2 linked regions of the Marinagarivorans cellulosilyticus genome follow. The protein of the gene in region 1 binds, or shares a complex with, the protein of each later gene. Links are inferred from orthologs where the notes say so. Each region holds a gene or a part of one and is shown on either strand. Other genes may lie near its edges. The genes, in order: MARGE09_RS18360 and MARGE09_RS07090.

Region 1 (16,042 bases):
TTGTTGCCTCGAGAATGCCTGGCTTTAAAAACTATTCGGCAACAAAGGGTGGCGATAATCGGCATATGATTGATGCTGTAACCGTAGGTATGGGCCTAGAGCAATATATGGGCACCAATAAAAATACGCATAAAATCTGGCCGCATGGTGGCGGCACAGTAGCCACCCAAATTCTTGCGTAATGGCTTTATTGCTTTAATTTAAACGTCCCTCGGTTAGGGGGCGTACCCGCCAAAATATAATCTGCAGTTTTACATGAATGGATGCTGCGTTGCTTTGAAGCACGCAGTGTTCATTATCCTTTCACAGTCGGTAGTTTTTCTTCAATAGCGTTTCTTCAGATGCTCTTTGGCACCTTGCCAAGCGGCTGCGCCGATCGCTTTTTCCAGTGGTACGGTATTAATGGTTTGTGCATGCTTTCGACGCTCCGTTAATGCAAGTTCGGGCACCGTCGGCAATGCGCAGAGTTCGTTCATTATTTTTTATAATTCATCGATAAGCGTCAGGCTTTTGGGGAACTTCTTTATTTGGATTAACTACCTTGGTTGTGCGTCGTAAATTGGGTGAGTTACGACCTGTGGTTTAAATTTTATTCGGTAGTTAATGTGGGGAATCGTTTTATCCACAGCATTTTATCTTTTTAGCTTGTTCGGCTTTATCCATTAACCAATCCCTATAGATAAAATATCGCGCTTTTAAGTATGCATTATCTGGCATTGCGGGTGCTTGCATAGTATCCACCCACTTTATATGGGGGTATACGATAAAACGTAATTAATGAATAATGGCGCCACAATTAATAAGGTACTTAAAAGGCTCTAATCGATGAAATTTGGTCGAACTCAATACGTGTGGATGTTGGTCGTTGTTTTTTTAATTTCGGCTTGTGGAAGTGGTGGCGGAAGCGAAGACAAGCCGCCGCTTTCTTCAAGGGCAGCTGCGAATTCGCAGTCTGTTGCTGTTAGCTCTAGCCAAATGTCCTCATCCGTCAGTTCATCCATTAGTGTTCCTGAGAATGCATTAAGTGCTGTAAGCATTGCTGATAGCGATGGTGATGAAGTGGCTGATGCAGTTGATAACTGTCCTGCGGTTAGTAATAGAAACCAAGTTGATGCGAACCTTGATGGTGTTGGTGATGTGTGCGATGCCAGCTTACCCGAGGCGCCGGAGGGCTTTACGCTTTGTTCACCTCAAACCGCTGCTGAAGATAACCCACCCAAATCCTGCCATATTCGCTTACCTGCGCAAATGGCGTTTGGTGTTAATGGGACATACGTATTTATTGATGTGCCTGATGATGAAGGCCTAGGCGTTATGGATTTTATTTGTGAACGCGCGCCTTTTCGACGAGACCCTACACCTGGCCAAGGGAAATTTTGTTTTGTAAATACTGATTCTTTTGGGCCTGTGGATTCGGATTTGGATGGCGTAGCCAACGATATTGATAACTGCTGGGATATCCCCAATAGCGACCAGCAAGATACAGCTGGTAATGGGCGAGGTGATGCGTGCGACTTTGGCGAAACCCGCGCGCTGCTATCCGTTGTGCCTGCCACTATTGATTCCCCTGAGGTATTACAGCACTTTGATCAAGCGTTCATTATTGGTGAGAGCCGCCTTATACATTGGTGCTTTCCGGCGATGGGCGACGACGAGCAAAGCAGCCAGCCGAGCAATGCTAATGAATGGCCGCAGCACTGTATTCAGGGTGAGCTGAGTGACGATTACCGCTTCGAAACGCCGGTAGTTTCACCCAATGGCGTCGAGGTGGGTAATTACGCAGAGGGCGTACTCACCGATGATGGCGTCTATATTGTTATCACTACGCCGGAGCAAGACACAGAGGTTTTTATTGGTCTGAATCAAAATTTGGATGATGCCGACGGCGATGCTATCCCAGACGAAAATGATAACTGTGTCGATATATTTAACCCAAGCCAACAAAACCGTGATGAAACGGGTTTTGGGGATGCTTGCGCATTTCCTTACTCAAATTTATTTGCCTCGCCTCGCCAAATAATCAATACCCATAGTGACAGCAATATCCAACTTGAAGCTTTTCGAGTGACCGACAATGGCTTACTACAGACGACTTTTATCGTAACAAATACGATGTGTGAACAAGGTTGTCGTGTTGATTTCGAAACCTCGATGGGTGCTAGCCCGCTGGTTGTTGATTTGCCGAGTGAAATTTATGCCGTATTGCCATCAGACTTATCGACTTTACAGTTGCAAGCGGATGTATCTGAAGAGGGTGCTGCACGCATTCGTTTGCAAACGAGCAGTGGAGAAGTGCCTTACGAGTTTCTCACACAGCGCCCAGATATTATCGATAGCGATGATGATTTTATTCCCGATGTAATCGATAACTGCCCATGGCACAGCAATGTTTTGCAAATCGATAGTGATGCCGATGGCGCAGGTAATGTTTGTGATTCACGATTTAGCGGTGTTTACAAAACACGACAAATGAGTTTTGAAAAAAACACACAAACCTCTCCCGATATTGAACAGGCATTAATACTCGATAGCTTTGTGATTGATCGCGCTGGCGAGCTAACCATTGACTTGGCGCTGTATTATCAAGATGGCAATATCAATTGTGAGCCCTGCGTATTAAGCGGTACACAGTTTATAGAGTCGCAACTGCAAGACCTCGATATTATGGCGGTTGAATCGCTAAATTTCGCGGGTGTTATTGATGGCCAATTAACGACAGAGCAAGGGCAGGAAGCGGTTGCTTGGTCATATTCCGGTACTGTTGATACCCAAGGTGTTCTGGCTTTATCCATTAGTAGCGTCTTCCCCGAAGGGGATATTTTAACAGAGGGTGCAAGTAGTCGTTATATCGGTTTGCGTTTAGACGTTGAGGATAAAGACTCCGATTTAATTGCTGACTTTGCCGATAACTGCCCACTGCTTTCCAATGTGGATCAAGTGAATACGGTCCAAGATATTCAGGGGCTAGAAAGCCAGAATGATGAGCGTGGTGATGCATGTACGTCGCCCTATATGGGTTACTACACACTGGCTTATTCGGGTGATACGCGCCGGCGGATACCTGTATCGCAGGTGAATAAAAATACACCCTACGGGGCAGTAGAGGGTATTCGCGCTTTACCTGATGGCCAAAAATACTATGCGAACACTGATCTTGGAGGTAACAAGCAACCCATTTCTCTGATTATTGATGCCGATGGTGTTCTGCACTGGGGATATCGCGGCGAGGTTAATTCTTTTTTATGTAATGCTGACGCTATTGTGGGTTGGCAGCTGCAGCAAATCGACTATGAAGCTAAACGCGATCAAATTGAAAGTATTTGGAGTGAGATAGATTTACTTAATTTTAGGCGGCAGAAACCGCTAGTTATTTTAGGGATTCAAACACCAGTCACATATCCACGTCTAGTGGATGCTGTCGCTGAGTACGATAAATTAATGCGCCAAATGATTTTTAGTCCTGCAGGCCGTACCTATGAGAATTACGAAAAGCTAGTGGCTTTTGCCGATGAAGCGACGGCTCAAATGGTTGACCCGACAGGGTTTCTTAATGATGTTGGTAGTTTAATTGGCGTAAAGGTGGGGGCCACACGCCTTGCGCAAATACAAAAGATTTTAAAAGGTTCGTTATTTGATAAGCGGCCCACTTTAGCCCAGTTGCGTAATTATGATTCCAGTGTACAGGCATGCCGTTTTACCTCAGTTGATAGTATGGCGTCTGTTGACCCAGTATCGGGTGAAATTACTGGAGAAATGCTACTTAATCGCGGTGGCGCTACGATTAATAGTGCTCAACTAGAAGGCTCAATCGATGCGCACGGTAACCTCCGATTACAGCAAAAACTCGCTGGGGTAGAGCCTACTATGGCCGGCTACAACACACTGGATTTTTATGGTTTTCAACATAGTCAATTTCAGTTTGATGAGGATAAAAACCTCGTTGCCGACGCCACAGAAAGTATACCGCTAGGTTTTAAGGTGTCTTTGGTGAAACCTCGCTATTGTACTTATGAGCCTTTGTTTCAAATTACAACATGCAGGCTAAAAGCAAAAGTGCGTAGCTTGGGAATCCCCCTGTTGAATACAGAGCTAAACCTGTTAAATGCGTCGGCCTTTGATACAGATAAAAGTATTAGTAACGGTACGTTTGATATCCCAGGCTCGCCTACCACTAAGTTTTTTTCTTTCACGTATAAGCAAGTAGAGACAGACCGTGAGTGCGGATCCATTATTTGTCGCGTGTCGGTACGTGAAATGAATATTCCGGTGCCGCAATGGGAGCTTGTGTCACCTGTTGTGTCGTCGTATGTTGCGCTGGCTGGGCCTAAATCAGAAGGTATTTTTATTGATACAGCGGTTGGCCAAGTGCAAACTTTGGACGTTGAGTTAGTCGCACGTAATTTAACCGGTGCTATACAAACGTTGGATGTCAGTGACACCAATGTTTCCAATTCCGATGGGCTGAGTATGACGCTAATGCAAGATGGCGCGCCGCTTAGTGAGCTAGATATGCAGCCTGGTCTGCAGCGTTTACCCCTTCAGCTTCGAATAGATACCCGAGGCGCTGCTGATGAGCTGAATAATTCGATCATCAAATACGCGATGACTATGCCGACAGAAGTAGGCACCTTTACACTCGAGAATGAATTATATGTAAATGTGCTCAATACTCGAGCCGACCGCGATAAGGATGGCATTGCGAATTATATCGACCTTTGTCCGAATGATAGTGGCTTAGCCCCTGATGGCTGCCCTGCAGGCGTGGCGCCTGCTAACACGAATGGTATTCACACTTTAACCTTGGGTGATGGTATTAGTGGCGTCTTTAGAGGGGTTGTTACCGATGTTGGTGGTGTCCACATAGGTACGCTGTATATTGACGTGAATGCTAAAAATGGTGAGTCGTGGAGAATTCCGTTAACGCAAGCGACGGCAAAATTTGATGATAGCGGAAGGTTTAGGGGGACCGCCCGAATTAAGAGCCTTAAGTTAGGTAATGGTGATGGCGAACAGTTAGATTTTGGGCAAGAGGTTGAGCTGGATTTTGGGATTGATCAAGGTAAAAATTTATCAAATTTAGATGTGCCTTTGGTAGATGAAAAAGATTATGTCTTTTTCAAGTTTAAAAACGAGACAGTTTTGAAGCTTGGCGATATTGCTTTAAATTCAGGCCTTGTTCCGCAACAAAAAATTACCTTAGCAATGGATCCTAATGACCCCTTCTTGTACGGTCGTATTAATGGTTCTAGCGAATTAAGTGGGAGTAAGTATTTTTCGTCTATTGATAATGTAGGGATTGGTATTTCTACCCAGGGTAATATCCCCTTCGAGGCCGATGTTGGCCTGCTCGAAAATATTACAATTTCCGATAGCGATAAAGAAGTGCTAGGCGCATTTGACAATGCTAACTTGTTACTGCGGGGTGATATTCCATTAAAGCAGTTCCCTGGGGTGACTGTTGGCGGTGATATTTATGTTTCTGCACCGATGGATGATGTCTTTAATGGTGATGCTTCTGGTTTTGCTTTTGGGGCTAATGGCACAGTAACGTTTAGCACAGCATTATCCGATGATGAAAATTCACTATTATCACTGCTAAATGCTGATTTAAAGCTTGGTCAGGCAACGGTTGGGGCATCTTCTGATGGTTTGATTGTAGCGGGTATTTCTAAATCGCTGAGTGCTGCGAATCTGTTGCCAGACGAAATTGCCGATATTTTAGGCTTTGGTCAAACCACAGAAACCGAGCTACTTGCAAAAATATCGGCCGATAATATTTCTGATTCGTCTTTTGAGTTTTATAACGATGTGAGTTTTGCAGCACCGTTACTAAAAGATTTGGGTATTATTAAAACAAGCAGCATTCCCATTGCCTCAGCATATTTTAAAATCGATTCCGATGCCGTTAGTTTTTCGGCCAAGAACCGCACAAAAATGCTGTCTGGGTCAGCTTCAAGAGAAATCGACTTCTCCGGTACTTTCCCGCTTAAAGAGGATGACTGGGATGAGTGGGAATTAAAAATCGTCGGTCGAGTCAGTACGGGTATTCCGGGTATTAGTTTTGATAGTGATGCAACCGCAGTGTTACGCGCGGACAAATTCACCATTGAGGGGAAATCGGATTTTGCTGGCTTGGCTAATATTAAGCTGAAAGGGGAGGCGACACGCAAAGACCTGACATTAACGGGGTCTTCCTCGGTGAAAATTCCGTTGTATATAATTATTGCCGGTGAACGCACCAAAGTGGCCGAAATTTCCGCCAAATCTAAATTCACGGTCAGCACGAAAAAAGGCGTCACCGCAAAAGTTTCAGGCTCGATAAGAGACGGAAATGGCAAGGTCATAGCCAGCTCAAAACTGTCGGCATCCGTTAGGGGGGATTCTATGACTATTTGTGTTGATTTGGGCGATATCTTAGGTAAAGCCTGCGGAACCATAGATTAAGTTAAATAAACGTTTCAAAGCTCATTGAATCCTTATCGCGAGGCTTGCCTATTTATTAAAATGGGCAAGCTACATTTTTTGGGGCAGTGGGCCTGCAGTCTCGAACTCTACCCTATTCGATTGAATATCATTGTGAGCTTTACCACCCCTTTTACTCAACATAGCGAAGTTTAATGATTTAGCCGCGTGGGCAACTGCCCCTTGATTCCTGACGAGAATGATGGCCTCTTCTTGCAAGTTATCGAATACCGCTTGTATTGGCGTTTCTGGTTTATAACGCACTGCAATAATTGAGGAGAATTGCCTCTCATTAACGTGCTCGGTGGTATTAGATTGTGGGCGGTGGTATGGGGCACCGGTTTGGTTCCCGCAATATGAATTGAATTAGTCCATAAATTTAATTAGTAAGCTAATGCGGGTTTATGCTTACGCAGGATCTTCGGAACCCTGTTTGTCAGAAGCTAGCAGAAACTCTGTTGACATAGCCGAACAAAATTTGTTTTATAGGTATCGCCTATTTAGAGTGTGAGTTTAGGTTTATCGCCGAACGCTTACTATCCGAATTCATCCATCAAAAAATCAATGAAGCAGCGTACTTTTTTCGATAGGTACTTCCTATGGGGATAGATGGCGAATAGACCAAATTCAAGTGTTCTGTAATTGGGTAATACTTGAGTCAACGTGCCATTCTTCAATTCTTCTTCGACAATAAATCGAGGAATCATACCGATGCCTCCATGCGCTAACGTCATTTCCTTCACGGCTCTTGGGCTATTTGCAGAAGCGCGAGACATCACATCAATGGATGCCGTTTCGCCGCTAGGTGTGACAAAAGGCCACTTCTTACCAATACGGAAATTACTGTCGATGATGCAAGTGTGATTTTTTAGATCGTTTGGAGAATCTGGTGCTTTTTTTGATTCTAAATAAGTGGGTGACGCGCATAGTATCAAGGGAAAGGTGTTGATGGATCTTGCCACCATGCTGGAATCATCAACGCCACCGATTAGAATACGGACATCAATACCTTCTTCAAGCATATCAATTGCTTTGTCACCCAAAAGTAGTTCGACCTGCATCTCTTTATGCTTATCGAGAAATTGGGGTAACACTGGAGATAGCTTCATTTCGCCAAAGGTTTGCGGGGCGCTAACCCTAAGCAACCCCCTTGGTGATCCCTGTTCTCCTGTGACATCATCGACCAGTGCATTAAAGCTATCAATCAGGGGAAGTGCGTTTTCATAATAATTTTGCCCGGCTTCGGTTAGCGCTAATCGACGGGTAGACCGGTTAAATAGCCTCACCCCCAATTGTTTTTCCACCTCTCCGACATATTTACTGACCAAGGCTTTCGAAAGCCCTAGCCGGTCGCTTGCTGCGGTAAAAGAGCCGGTTTCAACTACGGCCACAACCGTTCTCAATCCATCTAATGTATCCATGATTGTCAATATATCATTGACAATCATTCAACAGCAAGCCGGTTTTTCCCAAAGTCGATTTTTTGGATACTGATCTTCATCGGCAGTAAGCACCAAGTTGAGTGCTGAAACAACAGGAGGCCAGATATATGAACAAAATTGAAATTTACACAAGACCAGGATGCGGCTATTGCACGCATGCTAAACGTCTTCTTGAAAGTAAAGGTTTGGACTACAGCGAGTATGACACTTACGCGCAGCCTGAGAAATTCCAAGAGCTACGTAGACGTACTCAAGCGCGAACCTTTCCTCAAATTTTTGTTGATGATCTGGCGGTAGGAGGGTTCGAAGACCTTTTAAAGCTTGAGCAGCAGAATAGATTGCCTAAGTAAAGTAAGCCGCTTGCAACAGAAACTTAAGTAAAAACTTTTTAATCACAAACTCACTCAGGAGCTAAATCATGTCAACAATCAAACTATATCGTCATCCACTTTCCGGTCACTCACATCGCGTTGAGGTGTTCTTGTCATTGCTTGGTTTACCGACCGAGTTAGTGAATGTGGACTTGGCAAATGGCGCACACAAACAAGCTGACTTCTTGAAAAAAAATCGCTTTGGTCAGGTCCCGGTAATTGAGGATGGTGAAGCAACGCTTTCAGATTCTAATGCCATCTTGGTTTATTTGGCCAGTAAGTATGACACTAACCACGAATGGTTACCTCGAGACGCGAAGGCAGCTGCAGACGTTCAACGCTTCTTATCTCTAGCGGCAGGAAAGATCGCTTTTGGTCCTGCGGTCGCAAGACTGGTTAACGTGTTTGGTGCTGGTTTGGATCATGAAAACGCCAAGGCTATCGCACACCATACTTTTGAGCTGCTTGAAGCTCATCTATTGGAGCAAGATTGGTTAGTGGGCAGTACGCCGACTATTGCTGACGTTGCCAACTATACGTATACCGCTCATGCACCGGAAGGTGATGTGTCACTTGAACCTTATCCGAATATTGTCGCGTGGTTGAATAGATTTGAAGCGCTTGATGGCTTTGTGCCAATGCAAAAAACGGCCGTTGGCCTGAATCGATAAGACAATCAAAATGTCGAAATGATTAGGAGATGAAACTATGATCACTGAAATTCAAATGCTTGCTGGTGCAGGCGGACTACTACTCGCGCTCACCCTTATTCAAGGTACGCGCAACGTTATACTTTTAGGGCTTCCGGTTGCTGCAGGCAATCAACACGACATTGCACCTTGGTCCGGTTGGAATGATAGGCTGAATCGAGCCATCCGAAACTTGATTGAAGCCATCGCCATATTTGCGCCCATCATGCTAGCAGTGCACGGGTTAGGATTAAACAATGACGTCAGTGCCTTGGGTGCTCAGATTTTTCTGGTGAGCCGCATTGTGCATGCGGTGATCTATACACTTGGGGTGCCTTGGATTCGCACACTTGCATGGTTTACCGGCATCATAGGTATTGTGATGGTGGGCGCTCCACTTTTCACATAAGTCGTATCTAAAACGGTTTACCTAATGATTCAAAAGGGTCAGACCAAGGAGGAGTCTCCGATGGTCGGCCCAATAAAAATTATGTGCATATACTTAGCCAATTAAGTGCATAGTCAGTTAAGTTCTGCGTAGTGAGGATTACCTTATGACAAACTCAATACAGGATATTAAACCTTCACCCTTTCATTCGGGCGAACAAAAAATCCAGGCTCGCATGGGCGTTAGGGAAAAAATGGAACGTTTTGGTCGAAAGGTTATTCGAGACTTTATGCCAGATCAGCATCGAGAGTTCTATAATCAGTTGCCGTTTGTCTTTGTCGGGCATGCCGATGGTGAAGGTTGGCCGTGGGCTTCCATCTTGTTCAATTCACCTGGGTTTATGCACTCGAAAAATGAACGCTCGCTATCGATTAATACCTTACCTGTAGAAGGCGACCCTCTTCAGGAAGCCATTGTGCCTAAGACTCGACTCGGTTTACTCGGAATAGAATTGCCAACACGGCGGAGGAACCGATTAGCGGCACACATTAAGCGTAAAACGGAACAAGGGTTTGAGCTGAATGTAGATCAAGCGTTTGGTAACTGTCCACAATATATTCAAACTCGTGAATTGGAATGGCTGGGTGCTGATTCAATACCGAAGCCTGAAGTTCAAGAAATCACGTTGTTTGATCAGGGTGTACAGGCGCTGATCTCGAATAGTGATACTTTTTTTGTGGCTAGCTACCTTGCTAATGGTAGTGAAGAGGCCAGCGAAGGTGCAGATGTTTCTCATCGAGGCGGTCGGCCAGGTTTTGTCCGGGTGGATGATGACAAGACGCTGACCATTCCAGATTACATGGGCAACAACCACTATAATACGTTTGGGAACTTTATTGAAAATGCCAAGGCTGGTTTGCTCTTTCTTGACTTTGAAAACGGTCACCTTGTGACATTGACAGGCACCGTAGAGATTTTGTGGGATTCGCCTGAGACAAAGTATTTTGAAGGTGCAGAGCAGCTATGGAGATTCCACCTTGATCATGGGCGAAAACTCAAATATGCACTTCCGCTCAGATGGAAATTGCAGGCGTTTTCTCCTAACACGTCTTTGACAGGTAGCTGGCAAGAAGCCAAAGCATCGGAAGATGCTGCAAAACTTAAGAACGAATGGCGGCCTTATAAAGTTGAGAAGATTGTTCGGGAAAGCAGTGTCATCAAATCCTTCTATCTCTCTGCTGTTGGGCATCAGGCGCTAAAGTTTATCCCTGGGCAATTTCTTACCCTGAAGGCTGAACTTGAAGGTAAAAAACAAATACGTACTTACACCTTGTCGAGCGCGCCGGCTGATCATCAGTATCGAATCAGTGTAAAGCGCGAAGATTCACCAGATGGTAAGCGCCCTAAAGGGACTTTTTCCAGTTACTTACATTCAGACATAAATGTAGGGGATACGATACTCGCTAAAGCCCCCACGGGAGCATTTCAATATAATTCAGAGAGTGATCGTCCGGCTCTGCTTCTTGCGGGTGGTGTCGGCATTACGCCGATGATCTCGATGGCACGACATGCATTGAGTGAGGGGCTTAGAACGCGAAAAATGCGTTCGATCACCTTCATTGGTGCTGCGCGCAGCCATCAACAAAGGGCATTCTTTGAAGAATTTAATGGGATTGCTGAGGCGTCTCAAAATCAGATACAAGCCTATTGGGCATTGAGTGAAATCAGTCCAGATTCAAAACCCGGAAAAGACTTTCAGCACGTCGGTCATATTTCAAAAGACCTGCTTCAAGCAATATTGCCACTGGATGAATACGATTGTTATCTTTGTGGTCCGGCCGGATTTATGCAGGCAAGCTATGATTTATTGCGCTCGTTAGGTGTCAGCGATTCTCGTATTCATGCCGAAGCATTTGGCCCGGCGTCATTGAAACGAAATGCTGATGAGGCAACGAAAAGCGTCGTATCGCAACCAGTTGCTTATCAAGCTATTGTGGAGTTTTCCAATTCTAAAGTTGAACAGGCCTGGTCAAAAGAAGATGGCAACTTATTGGAATTTGCAGAAGCGCATGGGTTTGCTCCTAAGTTTGGTTGTAGAAGCGGACAATGTGGTGCATGCAAAGTGAAACTGACGTCAGGCAAAGTCGCTTATGAAACGGAACATCCAGAGGGGGTGGACGATGGAGAGGTTTTATTGTGCTGCTCGGTTCCGGCTAGGGTTGAAGGAGAAGAGGTTGCTAGGATTTCTATTGGACTTTAGGTGTTTAGGTTTTACAAAGCGTTACTCTAGCATTTGTGAACCATTCGATTGCAGTGATTTCTATCTCGGAGGGTGGGTGATGATATTTCAAGAGCTGGTTAAGGTTCATGGCCTGAAAGCAGGGCAAGTCGCACTAACCGTAGGAACGTTATTAATATTAGTAAATCAGTACGATGGAATCTTTGGTCAGGAGAATTTTCTACTTTTGCCGGCCTTGATAACCTACGTTGTACCTTTTCTAGTATTTCTGCTGGGTAAAAGAAAGGAAGGTGTTGGATGTTAAACATAGATCTTTCCCAGCGGTTGGTGATCGAAACCTCAGCTATGAACTGGACTGAAAGCCCAGTTTCAGGTGTATCACGTAAACCGCTTGAAAGAGAGGCTAAAGAGTCTGGGCATACAACAAGTATTGTGAGGTACGAAACGGGCGCTAGTTTTTCAGAGCATGGTCATCCCTTGGGTGAAGAAATCTATGTGTTAGAGGGAGTGTTTTCCGACGAAACGGGCGATTTTGGACCGGGCACTTATATTCGCAACCCTCCAGGCAGTGTTCACTCCCCTTTTAGTAAAGAGGGCTGCACTATTTTCGTAAAACTGAATCAATTCAATCAGAAGGATTCAACTCAAGTTCGGGTCGATACAAAAACATTTCCTTGGCAACAGGGCATAGGTAGCCTAGAGGTAATGTCGCTGTACAGTTTTGAAAGTGAGCATGTCGCCTTGGTTAAGTGGCCCGCAGGGGAAGTGTTTCAGCCACATCGACACTTTGGTGGAGAAGAAATTCTGGTTCTCTCGGGAATATTTAGAGATGAGTGTGGCATGTATCCGAAGCATACGTGGATTCGCAACCCTCACATGAGCCAGCATCATCCTTATGTTCATGAGGACACCGTCATTTTGGTCAAGACAGGGCATTTGCCAATAGAGTGATTTACTTTGAGCTAGCTTTTGAGTTTGAAGGTTAATAAAAAGCCCTAAAGGCCAGTAAGGACTCATTAGGGCTTAAAAATTTGGTGGTGGGGCGGGACGCGGGTTCAGTTCCCCCTTTCGCAACTGAACAAGTCCATTAAATACCTGCGATTAGCTATCGATATTTGTGCCCCTAAACGGCCCTAATTAGCTTGATTTGATCCGTAGTTGTGAGCGTTCATGGTGGTTACCAAATTGTCCAACAAAGGAGTTTTGTAAACGTCTCGCCAGCCACACCTTTTAAGCTTTATTCAAACGCCAAGGCATAAGCTCATCCAAGCTGCAATTTTCCTTCGGTATCTGATTTAACAGACTACGAAAAAATCTTTATATTCAATAATATAGGTTATCTATTCAACTCCCGCCGCCAACTTAACCAAAGATACTGTTGTGCTCAAGGGGCAAGATTTTGATGGGCGGCGGGAAATCCGTTTTGGGTAAAGCCAATCATGCGGTAACTAGTGGGTGCAAGGTAATTGTGCGGGCCGTCGCGTGTATGGAACACGTGTAGAGATTCCATGGATGGCTTGCGCGCCTGCGAAATGATTATCTTATGCTCGGCTGCTGGGGCTGCTGGTGGGAATTTATATTGAGCTAACTTGGTAAACTTCAAACTTCATTTCTGAATTAATTGCTCTACATCGCTTAGATTGGCTATGCTCCTTCGGTAATTGATTACGCCCGATATGAGACATGAGACGGCTGGACCGGATATTGAGCGAATCTCATTATTGTGGCGGCGGGAATATACTCAGGGCCATCCATGGCCCTGACCCTTCGGGCGCCGTTCGGCGGTGCAAAACGTTCCGGACGTTTTGTGAACCCGCTACGTATTAGGTGCAAACCAGCGCTTTACACCACCCATAAAAAAACCCATTCAAAAAAGACTGTTGCTTCGCTGGGAGTTTATAGCGAGGCTTGATGCGGTGGCGGGAATATACTCAGGGCCATCCATGGCCCTGACCCTTCGGGCGCCGTTCGGCGGTGCAAAATGTTCCGGACGTTTTGATTTGTACCGCTCTTGCGCATCCTGCGCCCGCGGTATTAGCGCATCCATGCACGTCAACCCGTTACGTATTAGGTGCAAGCCAGCGCTTTACACCACCCATAAAAAAACCCCATTCAAAAAAGACTGAATGGGGTTTTTTTATGGGTGGTGGAGGCGGCGGGATTTGAACCCGCGTCCGTCAGCACTCCGTCTTCGGCTCTACATGCTTAGTTTCCGTTAATTAATTTAACCCAATCACTACCCAACGGGCAGGGCGTGGTGGGCGAGTTCGCTTAAAGTTTTGCAATGTTGCCACGATCTAAACAACACAGCTATCCAGTTCTATATGACAGTCGTTAACGCGGTACTGGCACCTTGCTAAAGACCGCTAGCGGCGAACCGCTAGGTAGTGCTTCACAGGCTACTTACGCAGCTAGTTGGGCACCGTAGTTGTCATCGTTGGCAACTAATTATTGTGCAGCTTTGGATTAACGTGATTGGCTACCATCACGACATGCACCTTAGATTTTGTTACCGGCGTCGAATCCTAATCGCCCCCTTTTCGGTAGCAAGCTGCTTGCACAAAATAGTGAGGTAAGCAGCTTGATGTGAAAAGTGTTTCTTTCAATGCGCGGATCTTGCATCTACTTGAAGAGTATTGCCAATAGGCTGTTAGTTGGCCTTTGGTTCATCAAGCAGGCCATTATAGGCGTGCTCGGCAGTGGCAGCAAGCGAAGTCTGCATTGTGGTGTAAATGTGTTCTATTGGCGGTTGCTTATAGAGTCTGTTTGGTTGCGGCGTAGGCCGGTAACGACTTCTTCCAGAGCTTTGTCAAACACCCTATTATTTTCGAGCGGAATAAGTTGTTCGCTTTTAATGGCAGTTATTACATCATCTATGGCCATATCGATGACTTTGATGCCATTGCGGTTAATAAAAATATAGCGATTGGTTTGCTTGATAATGGCGGCTAATTGGCAGCGGATTGTGCCTTTGTCGGGCGCTTCCCAGTTAAATAGTGCGCCGCGGGGGAATTGCGCTACCTGTTCGCGCAATAGAGCATCGGCAGGGGTGTCTTGTTCGGTTTTTGGTTGTGCCGTGTTAGCGCTTGCTGGGGTGGCCGCAGTTGTTTGGTACTGAGATTTAAGTACTCTATTCGTTTTTGGTGATACTTCTAAGCTGCCTGGTGCAGGCGCTTCGTTTTGGTGGCTATTTTTAAGCTGGTAATGTGTGGGCGCAGGCTTGCCTTTTAGGCAGCTGCACAATGTTCGGTGCAGTTCTTCGAGTATTTCGGCGGTATCGAATGCGTTGTGTGCACAAGTGGTTAGCGCTTGCTGAATGTATTGCATAGCTTTAGGTAGGGCGTTACTGCGCTCTATTTTATCGGCGGTGTTAGTGCAGGCGGTTGTTAGATGGCAAATGTCTTCGAGTAGATGAATATGTGCAAGCCATTTAGGCGAGGTAATGCTGTCGCGCATGGCGGTTACTAGCATTACGTTGCGCCAAAGTTTGGTGGCAAATGCATGTACAACCGGTGCCGCATTGGCAGTATTCAGTATTTTGGCAATAAGGGTGTCGGTGATAAGTTCGGTTTCTTTGGCTTTGGCTTTGCCTTGCGCACTACCGTGTAAGCGAATGCCCAGCAGGGATAATTGCTGGCGTTCGTTGTTAAGTGTTTTGCGTAAAACCGCGAGCGCCTCTATGAATATGGTGATATCGGTGCCGTAGTTTTCGACAATATTGTGCGTAATGCGGTCTAGGGTGCGAATAGTTTCGGACTTTAAGTGCGGGTCTTGTTTTTGTTGCCAGCCAAGGCCTGCTAAAACGAGTTCGTTTAATAAACTGCGTGCTGGGTGCTGGTTATTAATAAGAAACGTTTTGTCCAGCAGGGCAACTTTAATGGTGGTGACTTGTAGGCGGTTAATGTAACCCTTGGTCATGGGTTCTAGATTATCGTTGCGGGTGACGACCTCAAACATCACGCCAATAAGTTTGATCAATTCTTGGTCGTGGTTGCATAGCTCACCAGAAATATTTAAGCGTTTTTGCGTTTGCTGTAAAAGTTGCGTCATGCAAGTTGACGATTCTAGAGCTGTGGCGCTGCTAAGCTCGCGCTGTGCGACTTGTATAATTGTTATGAGTTCTTTGCGCGTTACCAGCTTAGCGGGCTTTTTTTCCCCAAGTACGCTATCGAGAATGCTGGCGGTCACTTCGTTGAGCGGTGCAGTATTTTTAGGTTGGCGCTGGCTAAGCTGTGATATGTGCTTGCTACTAAAGTGCTTGTCGAATTCTTTGGCTTTGGCTACGCCAATTTGGTCCAGCAGGTTATCTACAGCTTGGTAAATGTTGTGTAGCTGGTCAAATAGGGATGCTTGAAAAACATCACTAATGCATTGCATGGCCGGCGCAGGCAGTTGTAGGCGTGTTATTTGTGTGCTGTACAGACGTGATAATACCGTTGGGTGTAGCGGGT
Region 2 (16,812 bases), 2.7 Mb from region 1 along the record:
ATTGGTCGGCGAAACCCTGATTTTTAATATAGCTGGAAAAAATATGCATTGCTTTCTCAAGCCAAGATTGCAGATCGCTGTACCCATCAATAGCAAAGTTATTTTCTTCATCGTCAACCGCTTCATCGACCATTGCCCAAAAGAAAAACGCTAGATCTTCAGCGTCGTCCTTTGATGAAATGTTTACTTCGCCAGTAATCAACTTCGCAGCTAATTCATTATTGAGTCGATTGGCGTAGTGCTGGGTAATGGCTTTTGCCGGTTGGTCAAATTCGTTGAAATTCATCAAGGTCGATCTGCCTCCCGATCTTTTCTGAGTGTAACGGCAGGGCCGATTAATTAGGCAAGATAGCAATCACTTTTCCAATTATATCGCCTTCGTTGACGTAACCCCATGCTCTGCTATCTCGAGAGTTGTCACGATTGTCACCGAGGAAAAAGTAGTGATTATCGGGTACTTTATATTGACCTACCATAGCGGAATTTCGCTTGACCATAAATTGAATATTGTACGGCTCTTCAAGCCCTTCTCTAGCATGCAATATGTCGCCATCAGGCTCCTCGCTTAGCTGGGTGATCAGTTCACCGTTGATAATGACTCCGCGCCGTGTGACCTCGATAGTATCGCCAGAGAGTCCAATCAACCTTTTGACGTGTGGAAGATTACTGTTCGGCGGCAAAAACACATAGGATTCGCCTCTCTCCATAAGGTTGTTATTAATGCTTTCGCTGTCGAAAAGTTGAATGCCAAATGTTCCGTAGGTACCGTATCCAAGTTTGCGAATAATGACAAAATCCCCTTTGTTTATCGACGGCGCCATCGATTCTGCGGGAATACTAAATGGCTCGATCAGAAATGACCGGGTTATGAAAATAGTAGCGAAAAAAGCAGTGATTAACGCGGGTGTTGCCCACCAATGTGAGTACCACTTTCGAGGGGACTTAATGCCATCCTTTTTCACGATGAGAAAACCATGAAGCGGGCAGGCTATGATAAGCACTGAAGTGCTCCATATGCCGTATCTCCAATCAATAACTCCTAGTAATATCGTTATTGCGCTGTATAGCCAAAACAATCGTGGTTTATTGAGATATAAAAATATAAACGCTTGTATGAATGGACCAAAAATAATAACAGGCCAAACTTTAGGTTTCCAATTTTGACTCATAATGTAACTCAGTTAATTATTGGTTCAATAACTCGATTAATCCGTATGAGTCACTTAGCTTTGGGTTTGAATTCCCTAACCACTTTTACATCATCTCTCATCGGCCATACCTCTGTCATGCCTTCGGAATATAGCGCTATATGACTCTTGCTGGCAGTGATCAAGAGTCCTTTGCTCAATACTTTTTGTTCTCCTGCTATTTCAACGAGCGATACACAATTCGAATTTTCTCTGCTATCGGTAGTAATGCAATGTTCTTTTTCGTATTTTTCTACACTAGTAGAAGCGATTTCTGTTCCGTATTGATAAGGGAGTATACAAACAAATAATGCCCCGATAATAATTGCAATTGGCCAGAAAATATACGAGCAGAGTTCGTAAACAGCTGTCGCGATTAGGCCCCAGCGATATGCTGTTAGCCCGAAATACTCTGGCCCTTGATTTTCTTTACTCAAAGTACCATCGATAAGAATATTGCTTAAGCCAAGCTTTCGTCGTTTTACAATGATTGCTAGGCCGTAGAGCATGCATGCAATGACAATGGCTACCCAAATGAATGCGTAATGCATATGGCTAAATAGGAAGAGCAGAAACCTAAGCCCAACGACCCACGTCTCCGTAACTGCCTCACTAAAACCTCGGTTAAGCAGGCTACTATCAAGGCCAAAGGTATTTATATAACCAAGATAAAACGAATACCCCGCCGTCAACAAGCAGGGCGCAAGAAAGGTCAATACCAACGCCGCCAACTGAAGTTTTTCGGCTATCGATTTAATTTCGTTATTTTTGTTGTTGTCGGGGGTTGTCATTATATTTAAAATCTACGTAAATGTTTCAGCTGCTTAGTTAGGGTTGTGATTTCGTGGTTAAACGATGTATTCACGACGGGACCCTTGTTTTTCTTGGTCCGATGCCTGGCTCTTGCAGTCGCAGTATTTTGAGCAACACTACGCGCCGCACCAACAACCAACACTCCAGCGCCAATAAATAACCCCAAGTTATTAGCCTTGGATTATTAGCGCCTTTCATTACACCTCCGAAACATTAACACTATATTGACCAACCCATCAGATAATCAATGTCTCTGATCCCATTGACCCTGTCATTTTTGACGAGGAGGTAATCGAATTTGGGTTCGCTGCAAGCTACTAAAGCCATCGCAAGAAGATTTATAGAATAAGCTTTAATATTCATTTAAAGGTCCATATCAATGATGTCAAAGTGTTTAGGGGGGCGTTGCCCGATTGCCGTTTTTTTAAAGCAATAATGCAGATCGATTATGGCCGGTATTATTGCTTCTTGAATATTGGATGCTCCGAGTTTTCAGAGGGGGCGCAAGGGGGAATAATAGTAGGATCTATCTTGAAGGCAATGAGCGTTAATGTGATGGATAAAATAATAAGAGCTGGTACCTTTGTGTCACTGAATACGTTGTCGTGAATCCTGCTTAGCAAGCCTTCTTTCCTTTCAATTATTTGCCCGTTTCTTTTGCTGTATATTTTAGCAGTTAAGATCAGAAATGCTATGGCTAGTGCTATGATTATCCATTGGAGTGTGGTTTTGTGATTGTACTTTTTATTTTCTTGTTGTTTTATTGGATCCTTTTTCTTTTTGATATTTTCTTCTTGTTGTTTTAATTTTTCTTGTTCTATTATTTTTTCTTTTAATGATTCAATCTCTAACGTTAGTTGCTTTTCCTTTGCTGTTGCATAGTATTTAATTGGTTCAAAGCCTTTGGCTGGATTTATTTTTATGGGGTTCTCATTTAATGCGTCTGGGTTGCCTCCAAAATTAATAGGTAGCTGATCTTTATTTTTTGGATTTATTTCACCATTCAATAAGTCAATATCTGATTTGAATGATAGGCTATGTTTTGTGAAGTTTCCGTAAATATTTATTCTGGATGAAAGCTCTTTCGAGATTATTGTTGGAGTGTAGTGTATTAATAGTATTATTTTCTCGAGAGCTTTTGGCTTGAAATCCAATCTCATTTTCTCTAAAGAATCCATGTCGTCTATGTTAAGTGCTGTGAATATGATTTTGTCGACACTTTTGTCTTTTAATGAGGCCTCTAGAGCTTTGTTGAGCTTGCCTCTTGAGTGAAGTCTGGGGGTGCAGTTTTTTGTATGTTTTTCCGATTTGCAAATCGGAAAAAATTGAGACGATTTAAATTTGTGGGCAAAGGCAATTTTGTAGTTATCTATGTAGTCTTCTTCGATGTAAAAGTGTATGTTTGTGTCTGAGTTTAAGTCTGATATGTTTGCGGTGTCTTTTGATATTTCATGAAGTTTTATGGTCGCGTTATCGATAGTGATCTTAACGAGGTCTTTGATGTCTTTGTGTTTTGTTCTCTTTAGGAATTCAGGTTTTGTAAGATCATCTATATTTTGTAGCTTTTGTTTTATCCATGCTCCTCTAATACCCAAAAGCATTTCTGATGTACTACCTCCAAGCTTCTTGTTATGCGTGGCTTTATAGTAAATTATCTTTTTTAGTGAGGATCTAAAGCGTTTTTCAAGTCTTTCATTGTTTTGTATTCTTAATGTTAGTTCGCTGACTAGTGTTTTTAGGTCGTTGTAGTGGAATGCTTCGTTTATTCCGCGTTTAGGGGTGTTCGGGAGTTCCACGTGAGAAAATATTAGCATGTCGTGACCAGATTCAAGAGCTTCAATGGCAATATCTGTATGGCTTTTGTTGTATTTTTTTCGGTACTGAATGATGGATCCCATATCAGTTAGATCATCCGATAGGATTAGCTTTTCAGAAAAGTTTAGTCCTGGTATGTCTATGCTTTTTATTAATACGGGGTTGTTTTTTTGAAGTAGGTTTGTGACGAATAATTTGCTAAATGTTATTGGTTGTTGCTTGTCTGCCTCTAGGAAGTCGAGGTATACGTGTGAAGTCATTATTCCATCTAGATACTTAGAGAAGTTTTTATAAGGGAGTAATTCTTGCTTTAGTCGTGAGGCGCCTCCGTAATACGTAGGGAATTTTTTTGTCGAATGCATACTTCCGATCACAGATCCTAGGCCTGGGAAATGTTTCGCAATAGACAAGACTCCAGCTTCTCTTATACCTGTAACAAAGTGTGATGCAGAATTGTAGACTCTGTCAGGAGAGCCGCCAAAAGACCTATTTTTGATAGTTTTATCAGCATCGCCTTGGGTGGAGCGATCAATGTCTAGCACTGGGCCTAGCAGCATGTTAATGCCAAGTGTCGAAAGTTGAAATCCTACCGCTTTTCCGTTTAACCTGATTAGCTTTGCGTTGGCCGTTGATGCTAGTGTCAAGGCTGGGGGGGGCTGAATAACGGCCCCTGGAAATGAGGTGAAAGAAGGGCCCTCGAAATCTGCGGCTAAAAATATAGGCAGCTTTAGCTTGGATTTGTCTGATAGTGATTGAAGGTGGTTGTGGAAGCCGATTATAGAGTTTATTGACTCAAGATGAAGCTCAGAATCGTTTTGTTTTTCATAATTATATGAATTCAACATCACCCCCCCTACTCCTAGGGTCGCAATTTGTTCTTCTAATCTAGGGTTTCCTGGGTAATTTTTCGTGTCTCCAGCTGCGCCGATAATTAGTAATTGGCCGATAGCATCTTCTATCGCTACGTTTTCAGAAAATTGATTTATTATTTTAATTTCCTGCTCATTGAGTTCGCTCGGTGCTGCATTGGCGACCAATATAGTGCTTTTAATGATGGGCATGAGAAGAAATATTGAAGCAATTATCGTTGAACTCATTTTCATTGTTAAAAACTCCTAATTTGGCTGTGGTTTCTTGTGAGATGCCATTTTTTGTGAGCGTGCTAAACGCTAGTGGTATATTGAGGTTTTTTATTTTGAGTCTTCGAGTAGAGGTAAAAGTGCAAGTTGGAGTGCGCGCTCCTATGAATTGCACGACCTGATTTTTAGTCCGTTTTGTAGCTTGTTGCAAACGCCATTAAAACTTCCACCGTATATCTGCGCATAAATTTTGAGTAGCCAACGAATAAGGTGAATGCTAATAGGCCGGTAAATGTTGTAAAGTACAGAAGGTTTATATTTGTTATGTCTGAAATAAAAGTTGCTGCTGATAGCCAGAAAAAGAGTAAAGCTATTAGCGTAAGATTTCTTAATAGTCCGTATAGTGTCACGTAGTTCTGGAACTTCTGAATGTGATGATTCGTATTCTCTAGCGTGTAGTGATATATGTAGGCGAAGTAGTTTTGATTGTCTGGATTATATTCTATCTCTTGGTCAGGTTTTCCATGCGTCTTTATGACGTGCTCGATTTTTTTTATTATAATGTTTTGAAGTAGGCCATCTAATTCTTTAGCGTAAAGAAATTTCATTCTCAAGTGGTCGCCGAGTATTTTGTCTAGAATGGATATTGGGAATAATATTACTATAAATATGAGTCCTCTTATTTTTTTGAAGTTGTTATTATCAAATGAATTAAAATAACCTTTTATTTCCTGTCCTAGTAAATATTTTGACGCATGTCCGTGTCGCTTGATTAGGTATAGTTCAATCACCCATGAGGACACTAGGCTCAATATGTGGCCCATAACATAACTTGCCAAAACAAAGGGAAGGTACTGTTTTGCACTGTCGGGAGTTGTGTAGTTAAGTATGGCCGTAATGTTTTGGTTGTCCTTAAATATATGGCTCATATAATAACTTGAGCATTGGATGAATATTATTCCAGGTGTTAGATACCCTAAAAAATCATATACTGAAAAAGGGTTTTGCTTGATTTCCATTGGATGTTCCTTGCTTGTTTTATTAGAAGAATGCCTTTGTGTTTTTTTGTCTGGCCTAAGCAGTGGCCGCTACAATCTCCTATAGATCGCGTATGTTTATTAGGGAATGATCATTGTTGGTTAGTGCGGTGATTTTTGGTGTTTTCGATACCGAACATGATTTGGGTGTGGAACATTTTTCTAGTGTCTTTCGGATTTAATTGATGGGTGGTCTTTGGTTTTCTATTTGTCAATACTTTTTAGTGTTTTTTCGATGTTTTCCGATTGCTCTTCGAGAACATCTGAAGATCGCTTTTCTAAAATTTTTGTTATGCGTGACATTCCAGGTATTTTTTCTAATTTTGATATTGAAATATTTAATTTTGAGCTTGTTTCGAGTGCATCGATTAACGGGTGGTCTGATGTGTCGTAGTTTGATATCAATTTTCCGGGGTTTTCTGCACTGACATCTAATAGGTTGTAGAGAAGTTTTATTCTCAATTCCGTAGAGATACTGTCTTTTTCAATTGATTCGATTTGACTGGAAAGCCCTTCGAAAGTTTTGCTTAAAACTTCTTTGTGTGTGTATTCTTCTACAAGTCGTTTTGATAGGTTTGACTTTTTATTTGACGAGTATGCCAGCCAAACTAAAGGGATATATAGTGGTATTATGGCTGCCATCAGTCGAGGTGATTCGTAAATTATTGTCTCCAGATCTTTTCCTGTAGTCAATAAATATGCGTTGACGATAAATGGAATTAGGGAAACTGTTACGAGTCCGACAATTGACCAATTAAATATTTTATTTAGAGCTTCTCCTGAATCTATTTCGGATTTTCGTTTTTCACTAAATGCATGACTTAAACCTGCTGTCATTGCATCTGGAAGTAGGTCTTTTATTTTCTGCGATGTTGCAGAGTGCTCTGAATTCCATTTGCTAATTTTTGTCGTGACTATTTTTGACTGCTCGTCAATAAAAGAATTTTGTTTCTTTTGTGATTCGTTAATTAAAGTGTTTATAGTCGACTGTGTCGATTCAATTTCGTTTTTCAGTTCATCATAAGCCACCTGTAGCTCGCCTTGAAGGCCGGGCACAAATTTTTCTAGTCCCGTTTCGCTGTCATTTTCGTTATATCCGAATATTTCTAAGTGGGCCTCTTCAACTTCTTCCTTCTTTTTTGATATGGCCTTATGTAGTAGTCCTATCTTTGTAGATGTCTCTGTCCCTGATGCGGAGAGTTCTTTTAGTTTCTCAACTAATCCGACGTATTCATCAAGGTTTGATAACAGTGAATTCATATCTTCCGATTTGTTTTCAAACAGTCTTATTTTTTCTAATACTTCTTTTGATGCTGAGGCCGCGGCCGTTACGTCTTCTTTTTTTCTAAGTGAATCTTCGTGTGCTTCTTTTGTTGCTAGGCTTATTTTTTTAATTTGACCTAGTGCTAACTCAGCTGCTTCTTTAGCGTCAAGCGCTCTGTTCCTGTATTCAGATGTTTTTTTTGCTGCCTGTCTTGCTTCAGCTTCTAGTTCAGGGGGGCGTTTTGAAATTTCATCACTTAAAGTTTTCAAGTCGCTTTTTATAATTTCGACTTCTTTCCAGAGTTTGACCCGCTCTTCGTCTAGGTATTCTTTTGAGATCATTATTTTTATCCTCAATCTTGGCGGGTTTTTGGTATTGGTTATGTTTTCGAAACTCTAAGTTTAATTTAATAAGCCCCACCCTAATTTTCAGGGCCGTCGGAGGCAGGACGCCGACGCAGAGCGTACAGGGATGTATTCAAAGCGTGCCCAGAAAGTTAGGGTGGGGCGGCCGTGCGAAGGGCGATCTAATCTCAACCAGCCCATGATCCACTCCACAAAAAAACATCCCAAGTTAAATATCCAGCTGAAAAAAAGGCCCGATACCTTTCGATATCGAGCCCCTTCGTCAGATCCTACTGACAAGCCTCACAATCAGGATCATCCAGCGAACATGCCTGTGGCACTGCGGCGGGGCCGCTGGCCATTACGTTGGTCTCATCACCGGAGGCCACCTTGTTGTGGCTGCCGCGCTCTACCGTGGACTTCTCGGTGCTAGAAGCGGCCAAGGCGCGCAAATAGTAAGTGGTTTTAAGGCCGCTGTACCATGCCATGCGGTAGGTAACGTCTAGTTTTTTACCGCTGGCGCCAGCGATGTACAAGTTTAAGCTTTGCGCTTGATCGATCCACTTTTGGCGACGGCTTGCGGCATCTACCAACCAGCGTGGCTCTACCTCAAAGGCTGTGGCGTACATTACTTTTAAATCTTCCGGTACACGGTCGATTTTTTGTAACGAACCTTCGTAGTACTTAAGATCGTTAATCATCACGTTATCCCACAAGCCGCGCTCTTTTAAGTCGCGCACAAGGTAAGGGTTAACCACGGTGAACTCGCCAGAAAGGTTCGATTTAACATACAAGTTTTGGTACGTAGGCTCGATAGACTGGCTAACACCGGTAATGTTCGCAATGGTTGCCGTAGGAGCAATAGCCATTACGTTAGAGTTACGCATGCCTTGGGTTTTTACTTTTTCGCGCAGAGTGTCCCAATCGAGCGTGGTGTCGTGGTTCATTTCGATGAACTGCTCGCCACGGTTTTCCTCAAGGATTTTGATGGAATCGATAGGCAGAATGCCCTTGCTCCACAAAGAACCATCGTAGGTGCCATAGCTGCCGCGCTCGGCGGCTAGCTCGCTAGAAGCCTCGATGGCGTGGTAGCTGATAAGCTCCATAGACTCGTCGGCGAACTGCACGGCCTCTTTACTGCTGTAGGCAATGTGCTGCTTATACAGGGCATCTTGGAAGCCCATAATGCCCATGCCTACAGGGCGGTGGCGCATGTTACTGGTGCGGGCAGCCGGTACACTGTAGTAGTTAATGTCGATAACGTTATCGAGCATGCGCACAGCGGTTTTAATGGTAGCGGCCACTTTAGCTTTGTTTAGCTTGCCATCTTCCACGTGCTGCGCCAAGTTAACCGAGCCCAAGTTACACACGGCAATTTCTTCGTCGGCTTTGGTATTAAGGGTAATTTCGGTACACAAGTTAGACGAGTGAATAACGCCGGCGTGTTGCTGCGGGCTACGCAAGTTACAGGCGTCTTTAAAGGTGATCCACGGGTGGCCTGTTTCAAACAGCATGCCCAACATTTTGCGCCACAAGTCGAGTGCACGCACGGTTTTGAACAAACGGATTTTACCTTCGGCCGCCATTTGCTCGTACTCTTCGTAGCGCTCTTCGAAGGCTTTGCCGAATAAATCGTGTAGGTCGGGTGCGTCGTGTGGCGAGAACAGCGTCCATTCTTTATCTTCGAACATGCGCTTCATGAACAAATCGGGTACCCAGTTAGCGGTGTTCATATCGTGGGTACGGCGGCGGTCGTCGCCGGTGTTTTTACGCAGCTCTAGGAATTCTTCAATATCCAAGTGCCAAGTTTCTAAGTAAGCACACACAGCGCCTTTGCGCTTGCCGCCTTGGTTAACCGCAACAGCGGTATCGTTAGCCACTTTAAGGAAAGGCACAACACCTTGTGATTTACCGTTGGTGCCTTTGATGTAAGCGCCTAGCGAGCGTACTGGCGTCCAGTCGTTACCTAAGCCGCCGGCAAACTTACTGAGCATGGCATTATCTTGAATAGCGCCGTAAATGCCGTGTAGGTCGTCGGGCACGGTGGTGAGGTAACAAGAGGATAACTGCGGGCGCAAGGTGCCAGCGTTAAACAAGGTAGGTGTAGAGCACATGTAGTCGAACGAGCTAAGCAAGCGGTAAAACTCGATGGCGCGCTCGTTCTTTTCTTCTTCGCGCTCGGCAAGGCCCATGGCTACACGCATAAAGAAAATTTGCGGCAATTCAATGCGCACGCCGTCGCTGTGAATAAAGTAGCGGTCGTACAGGGTTTGCAAACCTAAGTAGGTAAATTGCAAATCGCGCTCGGCAATAATGGCTTTGCCCAGTAAGTCGAGGTCAAATTCTTTAAGCGCGGGTGATAATAGCTCTAGCTCTACGCCTTTTTCGATGTAAGCCGGTAGGGCTTCGCAGTAAAACTTACCCATTTCGCTTTGGGTGGCTTTATCGGCCACGCCTAAAAAGCGCAGGGCTTCGCAGCGTAATTTGTCGAGCAATAAGCGCGAGGTAGCGTAAGTGTATTCTGGCTCGCGCTCTACCAGTGTGCGTGAAGAAATTACCAATGCGGTGTTTACGTCGTCTTCGGTTACGCCGTCGTAAAGGTTGCGCATGGCTTCGGTAAGAATGGCGCTAGGCTCAGTGTGGCTAAGGCCGGCGCAGGCTTCGGTGACCAAGGTGTTTAAGCGAATCACATCCAATGGTAATAAAGAGCCATCGGCTTGCTTAACGTTAACATCGGGGTATTTGAATTCGGTGCGGCTTAAATTCTTTTGCGCTTCGCGCAGTTTGGCGCGCTCGGTACGGTAAATAACGTAATCGCGGGCCACTTTGTGCTCGCCGGCGCGCATTAGGATTAGTTCTACTTGGTCTTGAATTTCTTCGATGTGGATAGTGCCACCCGATGGCATACGACGGCGGAAGGTAGAGCTAATTTGATTGGTGAGCTTTTCTACCGTTTCGTGAATACGGCTAGAAGCAGCGGCAACACCGCCTTCAACGGCCAAAAAGGCTTTAGTCATCGCGATGCTGATTTGGTCGTCGTTGTAAGGTACGACAGTGCCGTTGCGCTTAATAACACGCAATTGCCCAGGTGCATTGGCAGCCATATTAGAGGGTGCTGTAGCTGGCGTTGTTGGAGCGCCTTTTTGGGGGGCGGCCGGTGTTGAATCTGCATCTGTTTGCATGGGTATCTCCTAAGGTGCGCTGTACTTGTGCTTGTATTGTGGCGGCTAATTATTCGAGTGTGCGTCGGTCTAACGTGACCTAAAAAAATGTCATTTTGTAGTGCCGAACGACAGTGCTTTACCGGCGCACTAAAAAATGTACGAGATGTGTACAAAATAGCGCGCCAAAACTGAGCAAAACACCATATGTTGGGGGTCGTGCTGTATCGGGCTACAAGATAATGCGGTTTGGGCAAAGTTGCAACTGGAGGAAGCAGGGGGAAAATTGTGTGTAAATTGTGGGTATTTCTGTGGACAACTGGCGCCAAGGGCCGCCGTTATTGACGCGGCGCAAAGTGGTGTGGCGCATATGTTCGCAAAGACAATTATATTTTATGGCGCCAGCTTTTTATGCCGAAATAAACCTTTACTGATTAAGCTGTTGCTGAAGCGCTTTTGTGGACAAAGCACGCACGCCAGAAAGCATTAATGTAATGTCGTTAATTAAGCCCCAAGCATCTTGTTTACTGGCGCCCTTAATGGCGCGGTCGGCCAGCGCGCACTGGCGTAATAGCAGGCGCAGTTGGCCCGCTTTTAAGCGGCCCAAGGCTTGGCGTACTAAGGGTATGCGTTTGTCGAAAATACCGTGTTGTTTAGCCACGCTTTCAATGCTGCCACCGCTTTGCTTGGTAAACAGTAGTGCATTGAGGGCGCGAATTTCGCGCGATAGCGCCCATAAAATAATGGTGGCTTCGGTGCCTTCTTCGCGCAGGCCTTGCAGTGTACGTGTGGCGGCGCGTGCATCGCCACCGGTGGCGCGGTCTACTAGGGTGAAGATATCGTAACGGGCGCTGTCGACGACGGCATTGGCCATAGTGCGGCCGTCAATCACGCCATCGTCGCTAACGAGCTTAAGTTTTTGAATTTCTTGTACGCAAGCCAGTAGGTTGCCTTCGACTTTGCTGGCGAGTATGCCTACGGCATCGCTGCTGGCACGCAAGCCTTCAGACTTTAAGCGCAAATCGACCCAGCGCGGGAAAAACTTGGGGCTAATAGGCCATATTTGCAGTGTGCCGCCCACGCTATCGACGGCTTTAAACCATTTGGCGTTTTGCGTGGCGCGGTCAATTTTGGGGAAGACCAGTATTAGCAGGGTGTCTGGGCTTGGGTTTTTACAGTATTCCAGCAGTGCTTGTTTGGCGGCATCGTTGGGTTTGGCGGTGTGGCTGCGCACCTCGATAATTTTGCGCTCGGCGAACAGGCTCATGCTGTTGGCGCTTTGCAGCAGTTGTTGCCAGTCGAGGTTGGCGTCGGTGTGGTACAGCTCGCGCTCGCTAAAGCCTTGTGTGCGGGCGGCTTGGCGCAGCATGTCGCAGGATTCTTGCACTAATAGCGGTTCGTCGCCGGTGATAAAGTAAACCGGCAGTAACGGGCTGCTGCAGTGGTTTTGCAGTTGTTCTGCATTAATGCGTGCCATGGCTGCTGCTCGTGTGGGCGCTGGTGCTTTGGGTGCTTTGTGCTGGCACTGTTAGGGTGTTTGTATGGCTCATGCTTTGCAGCAAAATGCGGTTGATGAGTTCTTGCCGCATTTCTTTGACGAGGGTTTGCTGCTCTTCGGCTTTGGCTAAGTTGGTGCCGGGAATAAAGTCGTATACCCGCTGGGTGGTTAGGGTGGTGGGCAATGCAGGCTGCGCGCCTTTGGGGGTGTAGCTGTAGGCAATTTCTAGGCGCAACTCGTACTGGGCTGCCGCGCCAATACTGGTAACGGCTACGGTGCGCTTTTCGAGCTCTTCGGTATCTAACCAGAGCGTGAGTGGTGCGCTGGGGGTAATTTTTACGCCGCGGCGTACCAAGGTTTGCTGCAGTTGGCGAGCAATTGCGGCGTAAGGGTCGGCGGTTTTTAAGGCGAGCTCTGGCGGCAATTGCCCTTTATTAAAGCCGCGAAGTTGCCAGCCACAAGCGGTAATGGTGAGGGCCAATAAGCCGATTAAGGCAAACCGAAGTGATGTTAAACGCGGCGTGGCTGAGGGCATGGTTAGCGGGTCTCGAGTAGCGGGTGGCAGGCAATACTGATTGTAGTGAATGCGCCTTGCACCTAGGTGCAAGGCGGGCGGCGCTTTAGTTGGCGACGATATTAACCAGCTTGCCAGGCACTACGATCACTTTGCGCACGGTTTTATCGTCGATAAAACGCATAACGTTTTCGTCGGCCATAGCGGCTTTTTCGGCGTCGCCTTTGCTGACATCGGCCGGTAGTTCGAGCTTGCTGCGCACTTTGCCATTAACCTGTACCACAATCGTTACGCTTGCACGCACTAGGGCGGCTTCGTCCACTTTGGGCCAAGGTGCATCCAGCAAATTGCTGCCGTGCCCTAAGCCTTGCCAGAGTGCATGGCAGGCATGGGGGATAATCGGCGCAAGCATAACCACGGCGGATTCTAGCGCCTCGCGCTCTACCGCTAAGCCCAGTGGTGTGGCGCGGTCGGCGTTGCGGCTGACGTCGTTTAGCAATTCCATAACGGCGGCAATGGCGGTATTAAACGTTTGGCGGCGGCCAAAATCATCGCTGACTTTGTTGATGGTTTCGTGCGTTTTGCGGCGCAAATCGGTATGCGTGGTCGTTAGCGCATCTACCGTAAGCGGGCCGGGTTCACCAGCTTCCAAATGTAGGTGTACGGCGCGCCATAGTTTTTTAATAAAGCGGCTGGCGCCTTCTACGCCGGAATCTGTCCACTCTAGGCTTTGCTCTGGTGGTGCGGCAAACATGCTGAATAGGCGAATGGTATCGGCGCCGTATTCGCGCACCACGTACTCTGGGTCTACCCCGTTGTTTTTCGATTTGCTCATTTTGATCACGCCGCCAAATTCTAGCGGTTGCTCGGTTTCGGCATGGAAGGCGTTGATCATTTTGCCTTTTTCGTCGCGCTCAACGCGGACATCGGCGGGGGCTATCCACTCGGTGCGACCGCCTTCTTTAATAAAGAAGGATTCGGCGTTTACCATGCCTTGGCACAGCAGGCGGTCGAAAGGCTCGTCGCAGTTTACTAGGCCTTCATCGCGCATGAGTTTGTGGAAAAAACGGGCATACAACAAGTGCAAAATGGCGTGTTCGATACCGCCGACATATTGGTCCACCGGTAGCCAGTAATTGGCTTTGTCGGGGTCTAGCATGCTATCGGCATTGGGGCTGGTGTAGCGCGCGTAGTACCAGCTAGATTCCATAAAGGTATCGAAGGTATCGGTTTCGTGCTCGCCTGCTTGGCCGTCGATATTGCCTTTGCGCCATTCGGGGTCGGCTTTAATGGGCGATTGCACGCCGTCCATTTCGACTTCTTCGGGTAGCAATATAGGCAGCTTGTGCGCCGGTACGGGAATTTCGCCACCGGCGGCTAAATTAAAGATGGGGATGGGGGTGCCCCAGTAGCGCTGGCGCGAAACGCCCCAATCGCGCAAGCGGTAATTGGTGGTGGCGCGGCCTTTGTTGGCGGCCTCTAAGGTTTGCACGATGGCGGTAAAGGCGCCGTTAAAATCGAGGCCATCGAATTCGCCCGAGTTAACCAGTACGCCTTTGTCGGTAAATGCGGCTTCGGCCAAGTTGATTTCGGTACTGTCGCTAGGGGCGATCACTTGGTTAATGGCAAGGTTGTACTTTTTGGCAAATTCGTAATCGCGCTCGTCGTGTGCGGGCACAGCCATAACGGCACCGGAGCCGTAATCCATCAATACGTAGTTGGCTACCCAAACGCTAACGGGCTCGCCGGTAATGGGGTGGGCAGCGGTAATGCCGGTATCAAAGCCTTTTTTCTCCATGGTGGCCATGTCGGCTTCGCTGACCGATTGCACTTTGCAGGCTTCGATAAAGGCGGCTAGCTCGGCATTGGTTTTGGCCAGCTCTAGTGCGATGGGGTGCTGGGCAGCCAAGCTTACGTAGGTGACGCCCATAATGGTATCTGGGCGGGTGGTATAGACCTCGAAGCCTGTGTGCTCGGCTACCGGCGTTGTTAAGTCGAAGCGCATTTCTACACCGCGGCTTTTGCCTATCCAGTTGCGCTGCATGGTTTTAACTTGCTCGGGCCAATGCGGTAGTTTATCTAAGTCGTTGAGCAGTTCTTCGGCGTAATCGGTAATGCGGATAAACCACTGCGGGATTTCTTTTTTCTCGACATTGGTGCCACAACGCCAGCAGCAGCCATCTTCGACTTGCTCGTTAGCTAATACGGTTTCGTCTACTGGGCACCAGTTAACGGTAGATACCTTTTTGTAGGCCAAACCTTTTTCGTACAGGCGCGTGAAGAACCATTGCTCCCACTTGTAGTAGTCGGGTTTGCAGGTGGTGACTTCGCGGCTCCAATCAAAACCAAAGCCTAGGGCTTTAAGTTGGTCGCGCATGTAGTCGGTGTTGCTGTACGTCCATTTTGCCGGTGCGGTATTGTTTTTGATGGCGGCGTTTTCGGCCGGTAAACCAAATGCATCCCAACCCATAGGGTGCAATACGTTTTTGCCCAGCATGCGCTGATAGCGCGAAATAACGTCGGTAATGGTGTAGTTGCGAACATGCCCCATATGAAGGCGGCCACTGGGGTAGGGGAACATGGCAAGACAGTAGAATTTTTCTTTGCTGGTATCTTCTGTTACCGCAAAGCTGTTGTTGTCTAACCAAAAACGCTGCGCGTCTTGTTCGATCTCGGACGGATTGTAATTCTCGTTCATCAGTTGTTTGATCTCTAACCCAGTGAGGCAAAGGCGCTGCCTTTGCAAAAAGCTTGTGATTATAGGGCCTGAGCAGGCTAAATAAAACGGTGCCGATAGCCCGATGCCAAATTGCTTGGCCCTTAGCGTGAATAAGCCTGAATTTTATGGCGCAGCAGGGTAAATGTTCAAACCGTGATTGCTGGCATGAGCGTTGCTGGGAGGACAACAGAGGACAACAGAGAATTACAGCGTTGGCGATTTTGATTTTTGCCAAGTAATAACGGTATCGTGCACTAAATAGAGCTTAATGGCGGGAAATGAAGACGTGATTCCTGCTAGCGTAACACGCGATATGCACCAAATAAGAGAATTGAGCATGACAACTGCCCCAATGCAGAGCGAGCGGCCCGAGCCCTTCGAGCTTTTCTGCTCGCAATTTCGAAGCCAGCGGGATGCGATTGTATTGTTGCGCCAGTTGCACCATATGTCTAAGGCGGTTCAGCGCCACCGCGGTATGACAATGGCTTTGTTGGCGGGCAATACGATGTTTGAAGGTGACTTTGCCATTTTGCAGCGCCAAGTCGAGCGCAGATTAGCCTCGTTAGAAATTTTTGCTGCTGCCGGTGGCGACTTACTGAGCGAGCGCGACCAGCAAAACCTGCACAATGCTTGGAATACCATCAGCGCCGATTGGCAAAACGATGATGTAATTGATAACTTCGAACTGCATTCGCACTTTATTGAGCAGCTGCACAGCATGATGGTGCAGTTGGCAAAAAAAATTGAGCGCCCAGTATCTGCCGCTATGGTGGAAGACCACGGTGCCGAACTCATCGGCAGCGAAGAAAACTACCCCAAAATTTTTAAACAAATCGAATTACTCAATTTTATTGCTAAGCAAACGCCGGAAATGGTCGAGCAATTAGCGCGCATGCGCGGCTTGGCCACCTATGCTGCGGCTAAAGGTGAGTGCGAATACTATTTGGACCGCAAGCTGCGTTTCGCGCTGCAATGCGTGCGCACCCAGCACGAAAAACTACGGCTGCAAGCCGAGCGCATGCAAAACATATTAGAGGGCGCTTTACCTTCGGTAAGTTATATTAAAACCTACGAATTGAAGCTAATGTTTTTGTTAAACACTGTAGATATGGATGTGCTTTCGGGTGCGGAAATAAGCAGTAGTTCGCACCAGCTCTTTAAACTGGCTACCGAGATTATTGATGTTTATCTCAAGGTGGCCGAAGACGGTTTTGATGTTATCGCTAAGTGGCACGACGAGGATTTGGAGCTTTGGCTGGCTTAGGGGGTGGGGCGTTAAGATTTTCGCTGGCTTTAATAAAAAAAGGGAGCCAAGTGGCTCCCTTTTTTTATCAGCGAATATTTAATTACTTAGCAATATGAGTAATTAAATCAACGACTT

What was found.
Region 2: the proteins of MARGE09_RS18360 (region 1) and MARGE09_RS07090 are in contact, whole or in part, in an NMR structure (PDB 1QFN), measured with the Escherichia coli proteins. The link is inferred for Marinagarivorans cellulosilyticus from one-to-one orthologs.

What each region holds. Positions count from the first base shown.
Region 1 is NZ_AP023086.1:4,477,197-4,493,238, reverse strand. The notes cover bases 6,912-9,632. They hold MARGE09_RS18360 (glutaredoxin), read left to right. Parts: upstream 6,912-8,011; coding sequence 8,012-8,254; downstream 8,255-9,632. Other genes in these bases: MARGE09_RS18345 (pyridoxamine 5'-phosphate oxidase family protein), read left to right, coding at 9,519-9,632; MARGE09_RS18350 (MAPEG family protein), read left to right, coding at 8,984-9,373; MARGE09_RS18355 (glutathione S-transferase family protein), read left to right, coding at 8,323-8,946; MARGE09_RS18365 (LysR family transcriptional regulator), read right to left, coding at 6,999-7,883. In the rest of the region: MARGE09_RS18380 (DUF1552 domain-containing protein), read left to right, coding at 1-182; MARGE09_RS18375 (hypothetical protein), read right to left, coding at 324-476; MARGE09_RS18370 (thrombospondin type 3 repeat-containing protein), read left to right, coding at 826-6,444; more of MARGE09_RS18345, read left to right, coding at 9,633-11,612; MARGE09_RS18340 (cupin domain-containing protein), read left to right, coding at 11,889-12,542; MARGE09_RS18330 (DUF1631 family protein), read right to left, coding at 14,331-16,042. UniProt on the Escherichia coli protein: The disulfide bond functions as an electron carrier in the glutathione-dependent synthesis of deoxyribonucleotides by the enzyme ribonucleotide reductase.
Region 2 is NZ_AP023086.1:1,773,292-1,790,103, forward strand. What follows is about bases 7,630-11,120. They hold MARGE09_RS07090 (ribonucleoside-diphosphate reductase subunit alpha), read right to left. Parts: upstream 10,722-11,120; coding sequence 7,830-10,721; downstream 7,630-7,829. Outside these bases: MARGE09_RS07060 (hypothetical protein), read right to left, coding at 1-286; lepB (signal peptidase I), read right to left, coding at 336-1,169; MARGE09_RS07070 (hypothetical protein), read right to left, coding at 1,220-1,978; MARGE09_RS07075 (glycoside hydrolase family 3 N-terminal domain-containing protein), read right to left, coding at 2,459-4,918; MARGE09_RS07080 (hypothetical protein), read right to left, coding at 5,080-5,913; MARGE09_RS07085 (hypothetical protein), read right to left, coding at 6,136-7,536; holA (DNA polymerase III subunit delta), read right to left, coding at 11,128-12,177; MARGE09_RS07100 (LPS-assembly lipoprotein LptE), read right to left, coding at 12,164-12,733; leuS (leucine--tRNA ligase), read right to left, coding at 12,819-15,410; MARGE09_RS21555 (hypothetical protein), read right to left, coding at 15,636-15,770; MARGE09_RS07110 (lytic murein transglycosylase), read left to right, coding at 15,769-16,695; gap (type I glyceraldehyde-3-phosphate dehydrogenase), read right to left, coding at 16,778-16,812. UniProt on the Escherichia coli protein: Provides the precursors necessary for DNA synthesis. Catalyzes the biosynthesis of deoxyribonucleotides from the corresponding ribonucleotides.